DNA from 3 places in the Arthrobacter gengyunqii genome. Region 1 is predicted to be linked to each of the others. Evidence: riboswitches for the same ligand, from Rfam matches in the RefSeq annotation. Region 1 holds a riboswitch; each other region holds the start of a gene.

What was found. Region 1 has a riboswitch for S-adenosylmethionine ahead of MUG94_RS08320 (cobalamin-independent methionine synthase II family protein). Riboswitches for the same ligand answer to the same signal wherever they lie in the genome.
Region 2: linked by a shared signal. The riboswitch ahead of MUG94_RS10020 (flavin reductase family protein) and the one ahead of MUG94_RS08320 (cobalamin-independent methionine synthase II family protein) in region 1 are both predicted to bind S-adenosylmethionine.
Region 3: linked by a shared signal. The riboswitch ahead of MUG94_RS03450 (ABC transporter substrate-binding protein) and the one ahead of MUG94_RS08320 (cobalamin-independent methionine synthase II family protein) in region 1 are both predicted to bind S-adenosylmethionine.

The regions. Positions count from the first base shown of each region.
Region 1 is NZ_CP095461.1:1,814,650-1,820,018, reverse strand. Features, by position in the region: gene MUG94_RS08325 (acyl-CoA dehydrogenase family protein) at 106-1,389, opposite strand; gene MUG94_RS08320 (cobalamin-independent methionine synthase II family protein) at 1,537-2,772, opposite strand; SAM riboswitch class I at 2,781-2,877, opposite strand; gene MUG94_RS08315 (histone-like nucleoid-structuring protein Lsr2) at 3,125-3,457, opposite strand; gene MUG94_RS08310 (MDR family MFS transporter) at 3,622-5,130, opposite strand; gene MUG94_RS08305 (ABC transporter permease) at 5,246-5,369, opposite strand, start outside.
Region 2 is NZ_CP095461.1:2,198,778-2,204,146, reverse strand. Features, by position in the region: gene aspS (aspartate--tRNA ligase) at 1-1,334, shown strand, start outside; gene MUG94_RS10020 (flavin reductase family protein) at 1,639-2,145, opposite strand; SAM riboswitch class IV at 2,197-2,314, opposite strand; gene MUG94_RS10015 (PhzF family phenazine biosynthesis protein) at 2,419-3,255, shown strand; gene MUG94_RS10010 (nitronate monooxygenase) at 3,265-4,368, shown strand; gene MUG94_RS10005 (acVLRF1 family peptidyl-tRNA hydrolase) at 4,410-5,045, opposite strand; gene MUG94_RS10000 (replication-associated recombination protein A) at 5,138-5,369, shown strand, end outside.
Region 3 is NZ_CP095461.1:760,441-765,809, forward strand. Features, by position in the region: gene MUG94_RS03445 (ABC transporter permease) at 1-679, opposite strand, end outside; gene MUG94_RS03450 (ABC transporter substrate-binding protein) at 682-2,337, opposite strand; SAM riboswitch class I at 2,436-2,524, opposite strand; gene MUG94_RS03455 (hypothetical protein) at 2,679-3,176, opposite strand; gene MUG94_RS03460 (hypothetical protein) at 3,387-3,611, shown strand; gene MUG94_RS03465 (D-2-hydroxyacid dehydrogenase) at 3,760-4,725, shown strand; gene MUG94_RS03470 (NAD(P)-dependent alcohol dehydrogenase) at 4,890-5,369, shown strand, end outside.

The DNA of each region.
Region 1 (5,369 bases):
GAGGGCGGCGCCTTCAGCGCCGCCCTCCCCGTCGGTCTTCCTCTGTCGCCTCCCCGGTACGACTGCCCGTTACGACTGCCCGTTACTGCTCCCCCGGGGTGCCGGCTACGCGAACGCCGAGAACCCGGTGATGTGCCGCCCCAGGATCAGGGACTGCATGCTGTCAGTGCCCTCATAGGTGAAGACAACTTCCATATCGGTGAGGTGCCGGGCAACATGGTTCTCCAGCAGCAGCCCGTTGCCGCCCATAATGTCCCGCGCCTCCGAGCAGATCCAGCGGCCCTGGCGTGCCGCAAACATTTTGGCCATTGACGCCATCGGCCCGGTCATATTGCCCTCGTCCGCCAGCTCGTTCAGGCGGAAACACGTCAGTTTGATGGCGGTCAGCTGGGCCAGCATGTTGGCCAGCTTGTTCTGCACCAGCTGGAACCGGCCAATTTCCTTCCCGAACTGCACACGGGTCTTGGCGTAGGCCACGGCAATTTCGTAGGCCGCAACGGCATGGCCCAGCGCCTCCCACGCCACTCCCCCACGGGTGGCCGCCAGCACCTTGTTGACGTCCTTGAAGGAGTTGCAGTTCTCCAGCCGGTTTTCCGCCGGAATACGAAGGTTCTCGATGATGATGTTCGGCTGCAGGACGGCTCGCTTGCCGATCTTTCCGGTGATGACCTCAGCACTGTAACCGGCCGGGTGATTACCTTCAGCATCCTTTTCCATGACAAAGCCCTTGACGGCACCGTCTGCTTCATCCCGGGCGTAAATGATGACGACGTCGGCGAAGCTCGCGTTGCCGATCCACCGCTTGCTGCCGTTGAGGACATATTCGTCCCCGTCGCGGCGCGCGGAGGTCTCCAGGGAGACAGAGTCGGACCCGTGTCCCGGTTCAGTCAGCGCAAAAGCTCCAATTTTCTCGAACCGGGCCATGGATGGCAGCCACCGCTGTTTCTGCTCCTCGGAGCCGAGCATGTCGATACTGCCCATGGCCAGCCCGGAATGCACGCCGAAGAACGTGTTGATGGACCCGTCGCCGCGGGCCAGCTCAGCAGCAGCGGTGGAAGCGGCAAGCCGGGTCAGCCCGGGGCAGCCGTATCCTTTGATGGTTCCCCCCGCGATGTTAAGGGCCGCGAGCTTCGGGATCAGCTCATAAGGGACTTCGGCACGCTCCCAGTAGCCATTGATAACCGGCAGCAGATCCTCGTCCACGAAGGCGCGCACGCGTCGCTGGACATCCTTGGCCTGCTCGTCAAGGAGGTTGTCCAGGAGGTACAGGTCACTGTCCACGTCCTGGACGGCCGTCGGATCGAAGCTGAAGCCGGCAGCCGCCGGATCGTCGGCTGATCCGTTCAACTCTGTGGTCTCCGGCTGGTCTGCAATTCGGATGGTCGTCATGTCGGCTCCGGCCTGTTATTCGATACTAAATGATCGTTTAGTAACCGAGTATGTCCCCGGCACAGGACGCCGTCAAGGGTTTCCGGCGAGCAGTTCCGTGGGCACAACACGCGGCCGCGCCCACGGAACTACTTGGTCCGGTTGCCCTTATCGGAGTGAAGCTCCAGCCAACAGGTTGCCTGCCGCGATGCGCGCTCCCTGACCCAGCGACTCGAGCTTCGCTGCGGCAATATCCGGGTGGATGCGTCCACCCAGGCCGCAGTCGGTGCCGGCGATGATGTTCTCACGGCCCACGAGCCCCGCGAAGCGTTCTATCCGCTGCGCCACCAGCTCCGGGTGCTCCACAACATTGGTGGCATGGGATACGACGCCGGGAATCAGGATTTTGCCCTCGGGCAGCCGCTTGCCGCGCCAGATGGCCCACTCATGCTCATGCCGGACATTGGCGGCTTCAAAGGAATAGGCTCCGGCATTGATGCCCAGCACCAGGTCAACAATGTGGTTGAACTCGATGTCGGTGGCGTGGGGTCCGTGCCACGAACCCCAGCAGACATGGAAACGGACCTGATCTTCGGGCAGCCCGCGCAGGGCGTAATTCAACGCTTCAATCCGGATCTGAGTGAAGCGGCGGTAGTCTTCCACGCTCGGCTCGGGATTGATCTGGTCCCAGTTTTCGGCGATAGACGGGTCATCAATCTGCACAACCAGTCCGGCTTCGACGATGGCCTTGTATTCTTCGCGAAGGACATCTGCCCATGCGTAGATGAATTCTTCTTCGCTTCCGTAGTAGTCATTGCCGATGCGGCTGGCGGATCCGGGTGACAGAGCTGTAATGAACCCGGTGGCGAGGTCAGCAGCTTCCAATCCTGCCTTGAGGTTCGCAATGTCGCTGGCGAGGGCTGCCTGGCCGGTATAGCTGATCGGGCCAGTGGCCGAGGGAAAGGCGGTTGCGTTCCGGCCGAGGTGAATACCGCTTTCCGGATCCGAATAGGCGGCAGCGAATCGGGTCCAGTCCCTCCTGTCCGCGAACGACGTCAACCGAACGTTGCCGGGCTCGCTGCGAACCGGTCCCGCCGTGATGGGATTGAATTCGGTGAGTTCAAGACCTGCGGTGCGCTGGAAGCTGTAGGTCCACCAGGCGCCGTAATCCAAAGCATTGGACATTGCTTTGCCGTATTCGCCGTCTCCCGGGATGGTGATGCCAAGGTTCTTTTGGCGCTGCACCAGGTCAACCACGGCGCCGGTCAGCAACGCCTCGAATTCCGGGGTCCGTTCCAGGGTGAAACCGTCGGCCGCAAAGGTGCGGGCGGCATTGGCTGCTATCAGTTCCGGTGTCCGGGGCAAGGAGCCGGCGTGGGTCGTGGGAATGTGATCATGCGTCATGGGTGTTCCTTCCATCGTTCCTGCCGTTAGCACCTTTCCGGAAAGGATGTCCGGGGGAAGCTGCAGCGTCGCGGAGGCAGGTCTCTCAGCTGCTCTGGATGGTTGTGGGTATGGCTTTATCCACTGGCAACGCGGGTGCGCCCCTTCCCCGGTGGGTGCCGGGTGCCGTGTGGAAGGGCTCACGACCCAGCATGCACGTGCCGACGCAGGAATCCCAGTGACACGTTATGTGACCGGCGGGCACCGTCATATGGCGGAATGTTGCGCGCGATGAATGACAAGCAACAATACGGCGGGAAATCGGTGGTGAGCTAACAGCCTCCGACACGTCTGAGGGACGTGTCCGGGGCTGTTAGTTTTGTGCCGAGTTGTACGCTTCGCGTATTTCCTGGCTGATGCGTCCGCGGGCGCTTGGCTTGTAACCGTTTGCAACAGCCCATTCCCGTATCTTTCGGCTGTCCTCACCGTGCGCAGTACTTTCCCGCCTTGTGCTGCGCGTGCTTGAACCGCCCCGCAGGCGGCGTCCGCTGGAGATATACGGACCCAACTTCTCGCGAAGGTCAGCCGCATGCTCCGTCGTCAGGTCGATTTCATACTGCGCACCGTCCAGGGCCAGCTTCACAGTTTCCTGTGCGTCTTCCCCGGTAAGGTCATCAATCAGAAGAACTTGTCTTTTCTGGGCCATGTGCTTGTCCCTTTTCGTGTAATTCTGAACCACCCCTGCCAGTAAGTTTAGCCGCGCAGCTTCCATAAAATAGGGTGCCGGCCACATTCGGCTATAGCAGGGCACAAGTAATTCCACGGCCGCGTGCCCGCAGGAAAGGCTGGGAATTACCGGAATTACCGCGCCTAGTGGATGGCCACGCCGTCGGGCACTTCATTGGTGGGCCGGCGCACGAAGAAGGACGCCGCCAGCGCCACCAGCGAGATAACCGCTCCCCAGAAGAATGCGGTGTGCACACCGGCGGCCGAGGCCGGGATGCCCGCTATTCCTTCATTGACCGCAGCAGTGGTGCCGGTCGTCATCAGGGTGACGAAGACAGCCGTGCCCGCAGCGCCGGCCAACTGCTGCAGCGTATTGATGATCGCGCTGCCGTGCGAGTAGAGCGACTTGTGCAGGGAACCCAGGGCCGAGGTGAACAGCGGCGTGAAGATGAATCCCAGGCCCGTGTTGAGCAGGCAGTGCAGGACGATGACCACGGGAACGGAGCTGTTCTCGTCCAGGGTCGTCATGCCCCACAGTGCACCGCTGAGCACCAGGGCTCCGGGGATCACCAGCGGACGGGGGCCGAACTTGTCGAACAGTCCTCCGACAATGGGTGACAGAATCGCCATCACGGCACCGCCGGGAAGAAGCAGCAGACCGGTGTTCAGGGTGCTGAGCCCCAGGACGTTCTGCAGGTACAGCGGCAGGACAATGAGGCAGCCGAAGAGCGCCATCATGCTCACCAGAACCAGGACGATGGCAACGACGAACGGTTTGCTCCCGAAGGTGCGCAGGTCCATCAGCGCCCGGTCCGTGCGCTGGAGGAACAGCTGGCGGAAAATAAATCCGGCCATGGCCAGGGCACCGGCGGTGAGGGGAATCCACAGCGGCATCAGGGCCTCGCCCTGGGCGGCTTCGCCGATGCTGCTCAGGCCAAAGATCAGCCCGCCGAAGGCAAAGGTGGACAGCACGATCGAGAGCACGTCAAAGGGGACCTTCTTGGGTTCGGTGAGGTTCTGCACCTTCAGCGCACCCACGACAAGGGAGAGCAGTGCGATCGGCAGGACCAGCCAGAACATCCAGCGCCAGTCCAGGGCGTTGAGGATGATGCCCGAAACGGTGGGCCCGATGGCCGGGGCGACGGCAATGACAATGGAAATGGTGCCCATCATGCGTCCGCGCCGGTGTGCCGGAACGGCGTTCAGGACGGTGGTCATCAGCAGCGGCAGCATGATCGCCGTGCCCCCGGCCTGAATGATGCGGCCGCCGAGCAGCGTGCCAAACCCCGGAGCCATGGCAGCCAGCAGCGTGCCCGCACTGAACAGCGACATGGCCGTAATAAAGAGGCCGCGCATGGAAAACCGCTGCAGCAGGAATCCTGTGGCCGGGATGACCACGGCCATGGTCAGCATGAACCCTGTGGTCAGCCACTGGGCCGTGCCCGCGGTGATGTTGAGGTCTGCCATCAGCCGCGGCAGGGCCACGCTCATGATCGTCTCATTCAGGATCACGACGAATGACGAGACGAGCAGCAACCCGATCACAGTCTTGGTGCGGGCGTCCAGGGCATCCGGCGCAGCGGTTTTGCGGGGGTTTTGTTTGCCTGGCGACGGCGGTGCGGAAGTGGCGACGGAAGACGGGTCAATACTCAAAAGGGAAGAATCCTGTTCACGGTGGTGGCGTTCAAAGCAGGTTGGGCCGGGGCCGCAATCCTATGCGGGTCCCGCTCGGGACCCGCCATCGGGCGCAACCGGCCCTTCGGTCGGTTTATTCCCGGACCGGTCGCAGCGCGGCATGGGTGGCAGCAGCGATGGAACCCAGGCCAAGCGCCGCCACCGTGCCGGCCAGTGCAAGGAAGATCCCCGGGACAATGGTCGGAAACGGCTGCCCG
Region 2 (5,369 bases), 380 kb from region 1:
ATGACGAAGGTTTCGTGGAAATCGAAACCCCCACGCTGACCCGTTCCACCCCCGAGGGTGCCCGCGACTTCGTGGTTCCGGCGCGTCTGGCCCCGGGATCCTGGTACGCACTGCCCCAGTCACCGCAGCTGTTCAAGCAGCTGCTGCAGGTGGGCGGCTTCGAGAAGTACTACCAGATCGCCCGCTGCTACCGCGATGAAGACTTCCGCGCGGACCGCCAGCCGGAGTTCACTCAGCTGGACATTGAGGCGAGCTTCGTCGAGGAAGACGACATCATTGCCCTGGGCGAGTCCGTGGTGAAGGCCCTGTGGAAGCTGATCGACGTCGAGATCCCCACCCCGATCCAGCGCATGACCTACCGGGACGCCATGGCCCGCTTTGGTTCGGACAAGCCGGACCTGCGGTTCGGCCTGGAGCTGACCGAGCTGACCGACTTCTTCAAGGACACCACGTTCCGCGTGTTCCAGGCCCCGTACGTGGGCGCCGTCGTCATGCCCGGCGGTGCCTCGCAGCCCCGCCGCACCCTGGATGCGTGGCAGGAATGGGCCAAGCAGCGCGGCGCCAAGGGCCTGGCTTACGTGCTGGTCCAGGAGGACGGCACCCTGACCGGTCCCGTTGCCAAGAACCTCACCGACTTCGAGCGTGAGAACCTCGCGGAGAAGGTTGGCGCCAAGCCCGGCGACTGCGTCTTCTTCGCTGCCGGCGAGACAACCGCCTCCCGTGCACTGCTCGGCGCCGCCCGCGTGGAGATCGGCCACCGCACCGGTCTGATCGATCCCAACGACTGGGCCTTCGTGTGGATTGTGGACGCTCCCATGTTCGAGCCGGCGTCGGCCGCTGTGGCAGCCGGTGACGTGGCAGTGGGCGGCGGCGCCTGGACGGCCGTGCACCACGCGTTCACGTCTCCCAAGCCTGAGTTCATGGACACGTTCGACACCGATCCGGAGTCGGCCCTGGCCTACGCCTATGACATTGTCTGCAACGGCAATGAAATCGGCGGCGGTTCCATCCGTATCCACCAGCGCGACGTGCAGGAACGCGTCTTCAAGGTCATGGGCCTTTCGCAGGAGGACGCGCAGGAGAAGTTCGGCTTCCTGCTCGAAGGTTTCAAGTACGGCGCACCGCCCCACGGCGGCATCGCCTTCGGTTGGGACCGTGTGGTGGCCCTGCTGGCCGGCACCGAGTCCATCCGCGACGTCATAGCGTTCCCGAAGTCCGGCGGCGGCTACGACCCGCTGACCGCGGCACCGGCTCCGATCACTGCCCAGCAGCGCAAGGAAGCCGGCGTGGACTTCAAGCCTGAGAAGAAGCAGGACAAGCCGCAGGAAAGCTAAGTCCCGGCGGACATGCAGCCCGGCTTGCCCCGGTGAGCCTGGCGGATTGTACAGCCTGACTGGTTGCAGAGCCTGGCGGGTTGCACAGTCTGACAGGTGCACAGTCTGACAGGCCCAAGCGGTGCACGGAGCCCGGTCGTCTTTTATGGCGGCCGGGCTCCGTGCTTTCCGGATGTAGGGCTTTGTTTCCCTCCGTTTTGTCCCGTTCCCTCCGTTTTGGGAAAAAGTGACCGGTCCGCAGTGGCAGGGATTTCCCAAACCGGAGGGACTTCCCAAACCGGAGGGAAACGGCGGCCCGCGGCTGTCAGGCGAAGGCGGGAACCCCCAAATGCCGGAAGGCTGAGCCGTGGAAGACCAGCGGTTCGTGGGCGTCCTCGTGGGAAGCATGGCCGTGGACGCGCAGCAGCACCACCGCATGGTCGCCGGCCGGAATCTCCTTTTCCACAGAGCACTCGAGCCACAGGGCTGCCCGGTCCAGGAAGAGTGAACCGGAGGTGTCAGTGTGCAGGCTCAGCCCGGCAAAGCGGTCGCCTGTATTGGAAGCAATCTGCTTGCAGACGCCCTCATGATCGGATCCGAGAACCGACACCCCGATCCGTCCGGCACCGCGCAGGACGGGCCAGGTGCGGGACGTGTTCTGCACGGCGAACATCACCAGCGGCGGATCCATGGAAACCCCGACCGTAAACGAAGACGCGACAAGGCCCTGCGGCTTTCCGTCGATGACCGCGCACAAAGCCGCAACGCCGGAGGGGAATCGGGAAAAGGCCCGCCGCAGCGCAGCGGGCTGAAGGTCGGTCAAAAGTGTCATGCGCATAGGTCCTTTGCCTCAAGCGCCAGGCCGGAAAGAAGCAACGGCGAAGCGCAGTACTTGCCGCGCCGGAATGGGTTCGGGCGGCCGAATCGTCACCTGGAGCACCCCGCTACGGCGAGAGGGTTGCCGTCCAGCCGGCCAGGGCCCGTGGCTGGAACTCTTGATTCCTGCTCCAACGTAGGCCGGGCAGCACCGGGACACAAACCCCCGCCACAGTTCGTAAACTCCGCTTCATAAAAGTCATGGGAATGAAGGGATACAGTGTGAAGAATGAGACAGCGGTGGTTTAAACAGGTGGACGTTTTCGGCAGCGAACCGTATTTGGGCAACCCACTGGCAGTGGTGCTCGAAGCGGAAGGGCTGACGGATGCCGAGATGGCATCCTTTGCCCGGTGGACCAACCTTTCCGAGACCACCTTCGTCCTGCCGCCCACCGTGGACGGGGCCGACTACCGGGTCCGGATCTTCACCCCCGGCGGGGAGATTCCCTTCGCCGGACACCCCACGCTGGGCACGTGCCACGCCTGGCTGGAGACCGGAGCCAAGCGCCGGTACCCCGACGTCGTCGTGCAGGAATGCGGCATAGGGCTTGTGACGCTGCACGCCAATGCCGGGATCGCGGCGTTTGCCGCTCCGCCCCTGCTGCGCTCCGGTGAGCTGGAGGACGACGTCCTGGACCAGGCCCGGCGGGCACTGGGCCTGGAAACGGAGCAAATCCTCGCCTCCAACTGGATCGACAACGGACCGGGCTGGCTGGGACTGCTGCTCCCGGACGCCGCAACCGTCCTGGCGCTGAACCCGGACCCGACGATCATGGGCAACCTGCGCGTGGGCGTCATCGGTGCGCAGCCGGCGGACGCGGAAACGGACTTTGAAGTGCGCGCCTTCGTACCGGGTCTCGGTATTGCAGAGGATCCGGTCACCGGCAGCCTCAATGCCGGACTCGCCCAGTGGCTGATCGGAGCCTCACTGGCACCGGAACGCTACGTCGTCACCCAGGGCACTGCCGTCCAGCGCTCCGGCCGGGTCCGGGTCTTCACCCGGGACCGCAAAATTTGGGTGGGCGGATCCACGGTCACCTGCATTGACGGCACCGTCACGCTGTAATCCGGCACCATGTTCACCCTAAAGTCCCTCGCCCTTCCGGTTATCGGTGCGCCCATGGCCGGAGGGCCTTCCACCCCGGAGCTGGCTGCCGCCGTGGGGGAGGCCGGCGGGCTCGGCTTCCTGGCCGCCGGCTACAAAAGCGCCGAATCCGTGGCGGACCAGATCACCCAGCTGCGCCGGCTGAGCGGCAGGCCCTTTGGCCTGAACCTCTTCGTACCGGATGCTGCCAACACCTACCCGGTCGCCGCGCAGGATCAGGCCGCGGCGAAGGCCGCAGCCCAAGCCCGAAGAATCGAAGCCGCCCTGACCTTCCGTGAGGACCTGGTCGCAGCAGCAGGGCAGGGGCCGGCTGGAACCACCGTCCCCGAACCCGGGATGCCGGATCCCACCGACGACGACGGCTGGCAGGCCAAGCTGGAGCTGGTCCTGCGGGAGCGGGTCCCGGTAGTGTCCTTCACCTTCGGACTGCCGGAACCGGCGGTCTTCGCGGAGCTTGCGGCGCAGGGAATCTGCAGCGTGGTGACGGTCACCGACGCCGGCGAGGCCCGCGCGGCCGCGGAGGCGGGAGCGCACATCCTGTGCGTGCAGGGCCCGGAGGCAGGCGGACACCGGGGAACGCTGGACAGCGGGAAGGTCCCCGGCGAGGTGGCGCTGACGGACCTGCTGGGCCAGGTTCGAGAAGCCTGCCCGCTCCCGTTGGTTGCAGCGGGAGGGATTTCCACCCCGGAGGACGCGTCCGCAGCTCTGGCCGCCGGGGCGGGTGCCGTCCAAGTGGGAACACTGCTGCTGCTCAGCGACGAAGCCGGGACCAGCACAGTGCACCGCGGCGGGTTGATGGACGCTGTACAGGGCCGCAGGGATCCTGACACTTCGCTGACACGGGCCTTCTCCGGCCGTCCAGCCAGAGGGCTGACCAATGACTTCATGCGTGCCCATCCGGATGCCCCGGACGCCTATCCGTACGTCAATCACATCACCGGCCAGCTCCGGGCCGCCGCCGCGGCGGCAGGCAATCCGGAAGGAGTCAGCCTGTGGGCCGGAACAGGGTTCCGGCACGCCGCTGAAGGTCCGGCACCGGTGATTCTCCGCCGGCTGTTCGGACTGGCCGATTGAGGTCGGTCGCGGGACAGCACAGGGCTCGGTATCTGAACGGGTCAGGGCACAGTAATTCGGATGAAAACGGAGCAGGCATCCTTGGCAGCCTGAGTTAGCACCGCCAGTTTGGGGTCCTGAACATCGAGCGGACGCAGCCGGGCCAGGTTGCTCCACCGCGCGAAGATCTTCTGCCGCGCCAGCACCTCGGTCAGCGCGCGGTCTCCGCCGAACACCAGATACTCCGGCGGATGTTCGGTGAAGATCCGCGCCGCCTGCTCGGCGGCCGTCTCCACCAGTGCGTCGGCCTGGTTGGCCCGCCGCCGGGCAAAACGCTGCTGCGATCCGCCGCCGGCAGCCGTCCGGGACTGCACGTAGCGGTTGCCGGCCTTTGACGCGAGCAACCGGCCCTCCCGGGCAACACCCACGGCGTAACCGCCGCGGCGCAGCAACACAATCCCGAGCGTGCGGGACTGGCCGGCCAGCGAGACCAGGCGCTCGACGTCGTCGGCTCCCCGCCCGGGGCGTCCGTCGTCCGGCCACGGCGCCAGCAGGTCCGCTTCGGTGCCGTTGGCCGCGGACACATGCAGGCCGCCGTGCTCGGGCGTGATGCTTAGCTGCCCGGCGCCGGCGGCCAGACGGTCCAGCCAGCCGGGCAGCCGCTGCGCAGAAACAAAGGTGGAGCGTGTGGCGGGCATTTGGTTCTCCTGGAGAGTCTGCTCACCAAATGCGAACAGCACCCGGCGTCCGCCGGGCCAATCCCACGCTACGGCACGAGTAGCCTTGATTGGTGAGTGATTTGTTCAGCAGCGACAGCGACACCTCCAACGCGGACGACGACGGAGCCGGTTTCGGCGCCGACGCCGACGACGCCCGGAAGCGCCCGCGCAGCCCGCTGGCCGTGCGGATGCGCCCCCGCACCCTCGACGAAGTGGTGGGCCAGCAGCACCTGCTCGGGCCGGGATCCCCGCTGCGCACCCTGGCGGAGTCCGCCGATGACCGCGGGCCGGCCGGGCCGTCGT
Region 3 (5,369 bases), 1.1 Mb from region 1:
TCAGTACGTGCCGGTAGAAAATCCAGGCCGGAGAGGCGCCCTTCGCCCGGAGCACATCAATGAACGGCTGCCGGTAGACCTGCTCCACGCTCTTGAGCAGCACCTGCGCCATGGGCGCCGAGACGTGGACGGCCAGTACGAGGACCGGCACGGCGAGGGAGAGGAAGGACCCGTCGGGGAACAGCGAAAGCAACCCCAGCCGGATGGAGAGCAGTTCCAGCAGCACAAGCCCGAGCCAGAACACCGGCACGGCGGAGAACAGCGGCGGCAGGTTCGCCAGTGCCCGGCGCAGCACCGGCGACGGTGCCAGGGCGGCCGCCGCGACCACGGCCAGGGCGATGACGGCGGCGGTCACCAGCGCCGAGCCGGCCAGCGCCAGGGTGGAACCGATGGCGCCGCCGATGCGCTCGGTCACCGGCTCGCCCGAGGTCAGGGAGTAGCCGACGTCGCCGCGCAGCAGGGCGGCCAGCTGCTGGAGGTACTGGATGAGCAGCGGCTGGTCGTAGCCGTATTGGCGTTTCATGGTGTCGATCGCGGCCTGGTCCACCGCGGAGTCGGAGGTCAGGAAGATAGTGACCGGATCGCTGGGCAGCAGCTGCACGGCGAGGAAAATCAGGGTGTACGCGAGCCAGACCACCAGCAGTGCCTGCCCGATCCGGTGCACGAGGTAGCGGGCCACGGTTAGCCGTCCACTTTCCAGGCGCCCTGGAAGATGGGAGCGGTGCCGGAGGTGAACTCGATGTGCGTGTTGCGGTGCGCGCCGTAGACCTGGACTTCATCCCAGAGGACCAGGGAAAAGGCCTTGTCCACTACGAGCGCCTGCTGCTCGGCCGCCAGGACCTCGTCCCGTTCCGGGCCCGGGGCTGCGGCGCGCTCGGCGGCGAACAGGGCATTCAGCTCCGGGTCAGAGGTGTGGGTCATGGTGTTGTTGGCCGGTTCGAAGATGGGCCCGAGTCCGCCGTAGATGAACTGGCGGGTGCCGAAGAACTCGACGTTCGGATCGGGCATGGCGGTGGTGAGGAACGTGTTGTCGCCGGCCCGGTTGTTCAGTTTTACGCCGATCTGCCGCCACTGCTGTTCGATCAGTTCGAAGGCCGGCTTGATGACCACCGAGTTGTTGGAGCTGGTGACCGTGATTTCAAGCTTCTCCCCGTCCTTTTCCCGGATACCGTCGCTGCCTTCCTTCCAGCCGGCGTCGTCCAGCAGTTGCCGTGCCTTCTCCGGGTCGTAGGCCAGATCCGTGCTCAGATCCACGAAGCCGGGGGCCTGGTGGTTCAGGACCGACGCGGCCAGGGTGTAGCTCTCGGAAAGCACGGTGTCCTTGATGCTCTGCCGGTCGATGCCAACCTGCAGGGCCTGCCGCACGGTGGGATCGCCCAGTTTTCCGCTGCCGGTGCGCACGGCTGCCATGTTGACGGTGAGGTCCACGCCGTCGGCCGCCAGCACCTGGTTGCCGCTGGCCGCCAGCGCCGCCTCGTCCACCGGCTGCAGGCCGCGCACCAGATCCACCTGCCCGGACTGCACGGCGCCGGCGCGGTGCGCGACCTCGGGCAGGTACTTGATGACCACGCTGTCCAGGTGCGCCTCGCCCGGGTTGTCCGCTCCGTCCGGAGCCCAGGCATAGCCGTCCCGCTTCACGAGCACGACTTCCTCGTCGGGCTTTTCCGATTCATAGACAAAGGGTCCGGAACCGGAAATGGAGGAGATGGCGGACTGTCCGGCAGCATCCTTCTGCAGGGTGGCAGGGGAGACGAGGCCGGCGGTGACGGAGGAGGTGGCGCGCAGGAAGTTGGAGTTCGGGGCCTCCAGGGTTACCTTCACCTGGTCGGCTCCGATCACTTCGGCGGTCTTGTAGCGGGCGAAGTCCACGTTCGGCTGGATCTGCGCGGCGGGAACGCCCAGGCCAAAACTGTCCAGGTTGGCCTTCACCGCCGCAGCGTCGAGCGGAGATCCGTCGCTGAAACTGACGTCGGGGCGGATGGTGAAAGTGAACTCCGTGCTGTCGGCGTTGGCGGAGAACGCGGAGGCAATCCACGGCACCAGTTCCCCCTTCTCCGGATCAAAGTAGGTCAGGCGGTCCAGGACGCTGTTGAGCACGTTGGCTTTTTCGTAGAACCGGGCAGCCTGCGTCTGCCAGTTGTTGATGGGGGTGACCTCCGCATAGACCAGGGTGCCGCCGGAAACGGGTTCCCCGGTACCGGCCGGCGAGTTGGCAGCTGCGGTTTCCGGACCGGATCCGCAGCCGCCCAAGGCGAGTGCAGCAGCAGCCAGCAGCGCGGCGAGGCGCGGGGCAGCGGGGGAGCGGCGGGTACGGGAAGGGGATGGGTGGGCAGGCATGAAGAGTCCTCTCAGTCAACACCGGGGAACACTGCGTTCACGCACGCTGGAGGCGTCACTGAGAAGGACTCTGCAGTGACGGACCAACGCCGGAAGTGAGTCCATCGGTCCTGGCATGAGCACCGGCCCCGAAGGGTGGTTGCTGCGGCGTCAACGAGCCAGGTCTCTCAGCCGCTCTGGATGGTTAGTGTCCGTACCGGAAAGGCGGACAGGACCATGGAAGCTGAGAAACGCAGACCGGGGCAAGACAATGACGCGGCATTTCCGTAAACGCCGGCAGGTGTTGTTTTATGACGCGTCTGACATTCCCGTTGTCATAAAGGGCGTCACCAACGGGATCACTAACGACGGCGGACGGGCCGGCGCGACGGCGGCCGGCCGGGTTTCGCCGTCGACCGCTCACCCGGCGGCAGGCCGCGCACCCGGCGCCGCCCGTCGCTGAGCAGGCGCACGCCCTCGTCCAGGGTGTCGCGCAGCTCCATCAGCGCGAACTGGTAGCGCTCCGGCTCCCGGCTGGCCCGGCGCAGATAGAGGGTGCAGGCCGCTGCCATCCGCAGGAGTACTCCGGTGTTGGCTGAGCCCCCGCGCATGTAGGTGAGGGTTTCCATAATTCGGTCACGGGCGTCCAGCACCGTGCCGCGCAGCCGGGCCTCGCCGTCGGATCCATCGACGACGCGGGGTTCGATGGCTGCCAGCGACCGCTTCAGGTGCAGGTCCATGATCAGCGCATTCAGGGCCGCCGACTCCTCGCGGCGGTCGATGCCCGCGCGGGTGCTCCAGCCCGCTCCCATGCCCACTATGAGGCCGAGGATGGGCGCGGTGAATGCCAGCCATTCCATGCAGGACCTCCGGACGGTGCGTTCTTCGACGGTACCTTCGGGCCCTTAACCCGGGCCAGCGTTGGGGCGGGTTCCCGAGGTGCACAAAGGAAATTCGCCGGCCGTCAAGCCGGTCTTGAAAGCAGGGGACCGAACCTGTCCGCAATACCCTGCGCTGTGCCGTTCCGGCAGGCCTAGCGTGAACTATTACGGGCCAAGGAGGCGAGAACTATGGGCCTGATGGAAATCGAACTGGCCAAAGCGGTGCACCGGGAGCGTTTGGCGGATGCGGCCCGACAGCGGCAGCGCAAAGAGTGCCAGCGTATGGCACGGGAGCAGGAAGCTGCGGATACGGCGGATCAGCGCATCAGCCCGAAGGTGGACTGGCCAATATTCTCGCTGCGGATTGGCGGCTTTCAACTGGTCGCATTCCGAACCGTGAGGCTCGGATCTTAATCCTCTGCGGCTGCTCACGAGGAACTGAAGAATCCGGTGAGCCCCGGGACGGATCAGGAACTCACCGTGGAACCGGCCGGTTCCTGCGTGTCCGCTGCCCGTATGGCCGGGCCGATCTGCTCTTGGCCGTAGGCCGTAGGGTGGATCCATGCAGCCTCAACCCGTCATCGCAGTCCTGGCCGGCGCCCAACCCGTGGAAGGACTAGCCGCGCTTGAACGGCAGGCCGAGGTTCGGGTCACCGACGCTGCAGGGCTGCCGGAAGCCCTGGCCGGAGCGGACATTCTCTACCTCTGGGACTTCTTCGCCGACGGCGTCCGGCAGGCGTGGCCGGCCGCCGGATCGCTGCAATGGATCCATGTTCCCGCTGCCGGAGTGGAGAAGCTGCTGTTCCCCGAGCTGGTGGCCTCCGACGTTGTGCTCACCAACGCGCGGGGACTCTTCGACCGTCCCATGGCCGAACACGTACTGGGTGCGATGCTGCACTTCGCCAAGGACTTCGGCCGGGCTGCGGCTCAGCGGCAGCAGAAGCAGTGGCGCCGGTACGCCACCACCGACCTGGCCGGCGCCTCGGTGCTGGTGGCCGGCACCGGCAGCATCGGCCGCTGCACCGCACGCCTGCTGACCGCAGTCGGGATGCGGGTGCAGGGACTTGGACGCACCGCCCGCACCGGTGACCCGGATTTCGGAACCATCCATGCCAGCGCCGACTTCGCCGCCGTCGTCGGGACCTTTGATTACGTGGTTCTGGCGGCGCCGCTGACGTCGGCAACCCGGGGAATGCTCGGCCGCGGGGTGCTGGCGGCGATGAAGCCGACGGCGGTCCTCGTCAACGTGGGCCGCGGAGCGTTGGCGGAGGAGACAGCGCTGGAGGAGGCGCTGCGCAACGGGACCCTGGCGGGGGCTGCGCTGGATGTCTTCGAGACCGAGCCGCTGCCCGGCAACAGCGGGCTGTGGGAGCTGGACAACGTGCTGATCACCCCGCACCTCTCCGGAGATGCACGAAAGCAGCTGCCGGCGCTGGCGGAGCAGTTCGCGGACAACCTCGCCGCGTGGAAAGCCGGCCGTCCGCTGATGAACGTCGTGGACAAGGAGCTGGGGTTCGTCGCCTCGTAGGCCGGACGCGGGTCCGCCGGACAAATCCCGTTACCCGTTGACCCTGCACCCGCTCCGGACAAGACTGGGACGCACTGCCGGACGGATTCCCTGAGAAGAATCTCCGTCACCGAATCCTGCCGGTGAATTCAGCTGACCGAATTCAATGGAGAAGGAAGTGCTGCGTGAAAGCTGTCCGGCTGCACCGCTACGGCGAGGATCCACACATTGACGAGGTGCCGGAGCCGAAGATCACAGGTCCGTGGGACGTGATTGTGGACGTTGGAGCAGCAGGGCTGTGCCGCACCGACCTGCACATCATCGAGGGCCAGTGGGACGCGATCCAGCACCCGCAGCTGCCCTACACTCTGGGCCATGAAAACGCCGGCTGGGTGCGGGAGGTGGGTTCGGCCGTTTCCAATGTGGCACCCGGGGACACGGTCATCATGCATCCGCTGGTGACCTGCGGACTGTGTTCCGCGTGCCGGGAAGGACAGGACTCGCACTGCGAGAACGCCCTGTTTCCCGGACTGAACACCGACGGCGGCATGGCCGAGCAGCTGAAAACCAATGCCCGCGCCGTGGTGAAGCTCGATCCCGCGCTGCAGCCGGCGGACATCGCGGCGCTGGCCGACGCCGGCCTGACCGCCTACCACGCGGTCCGC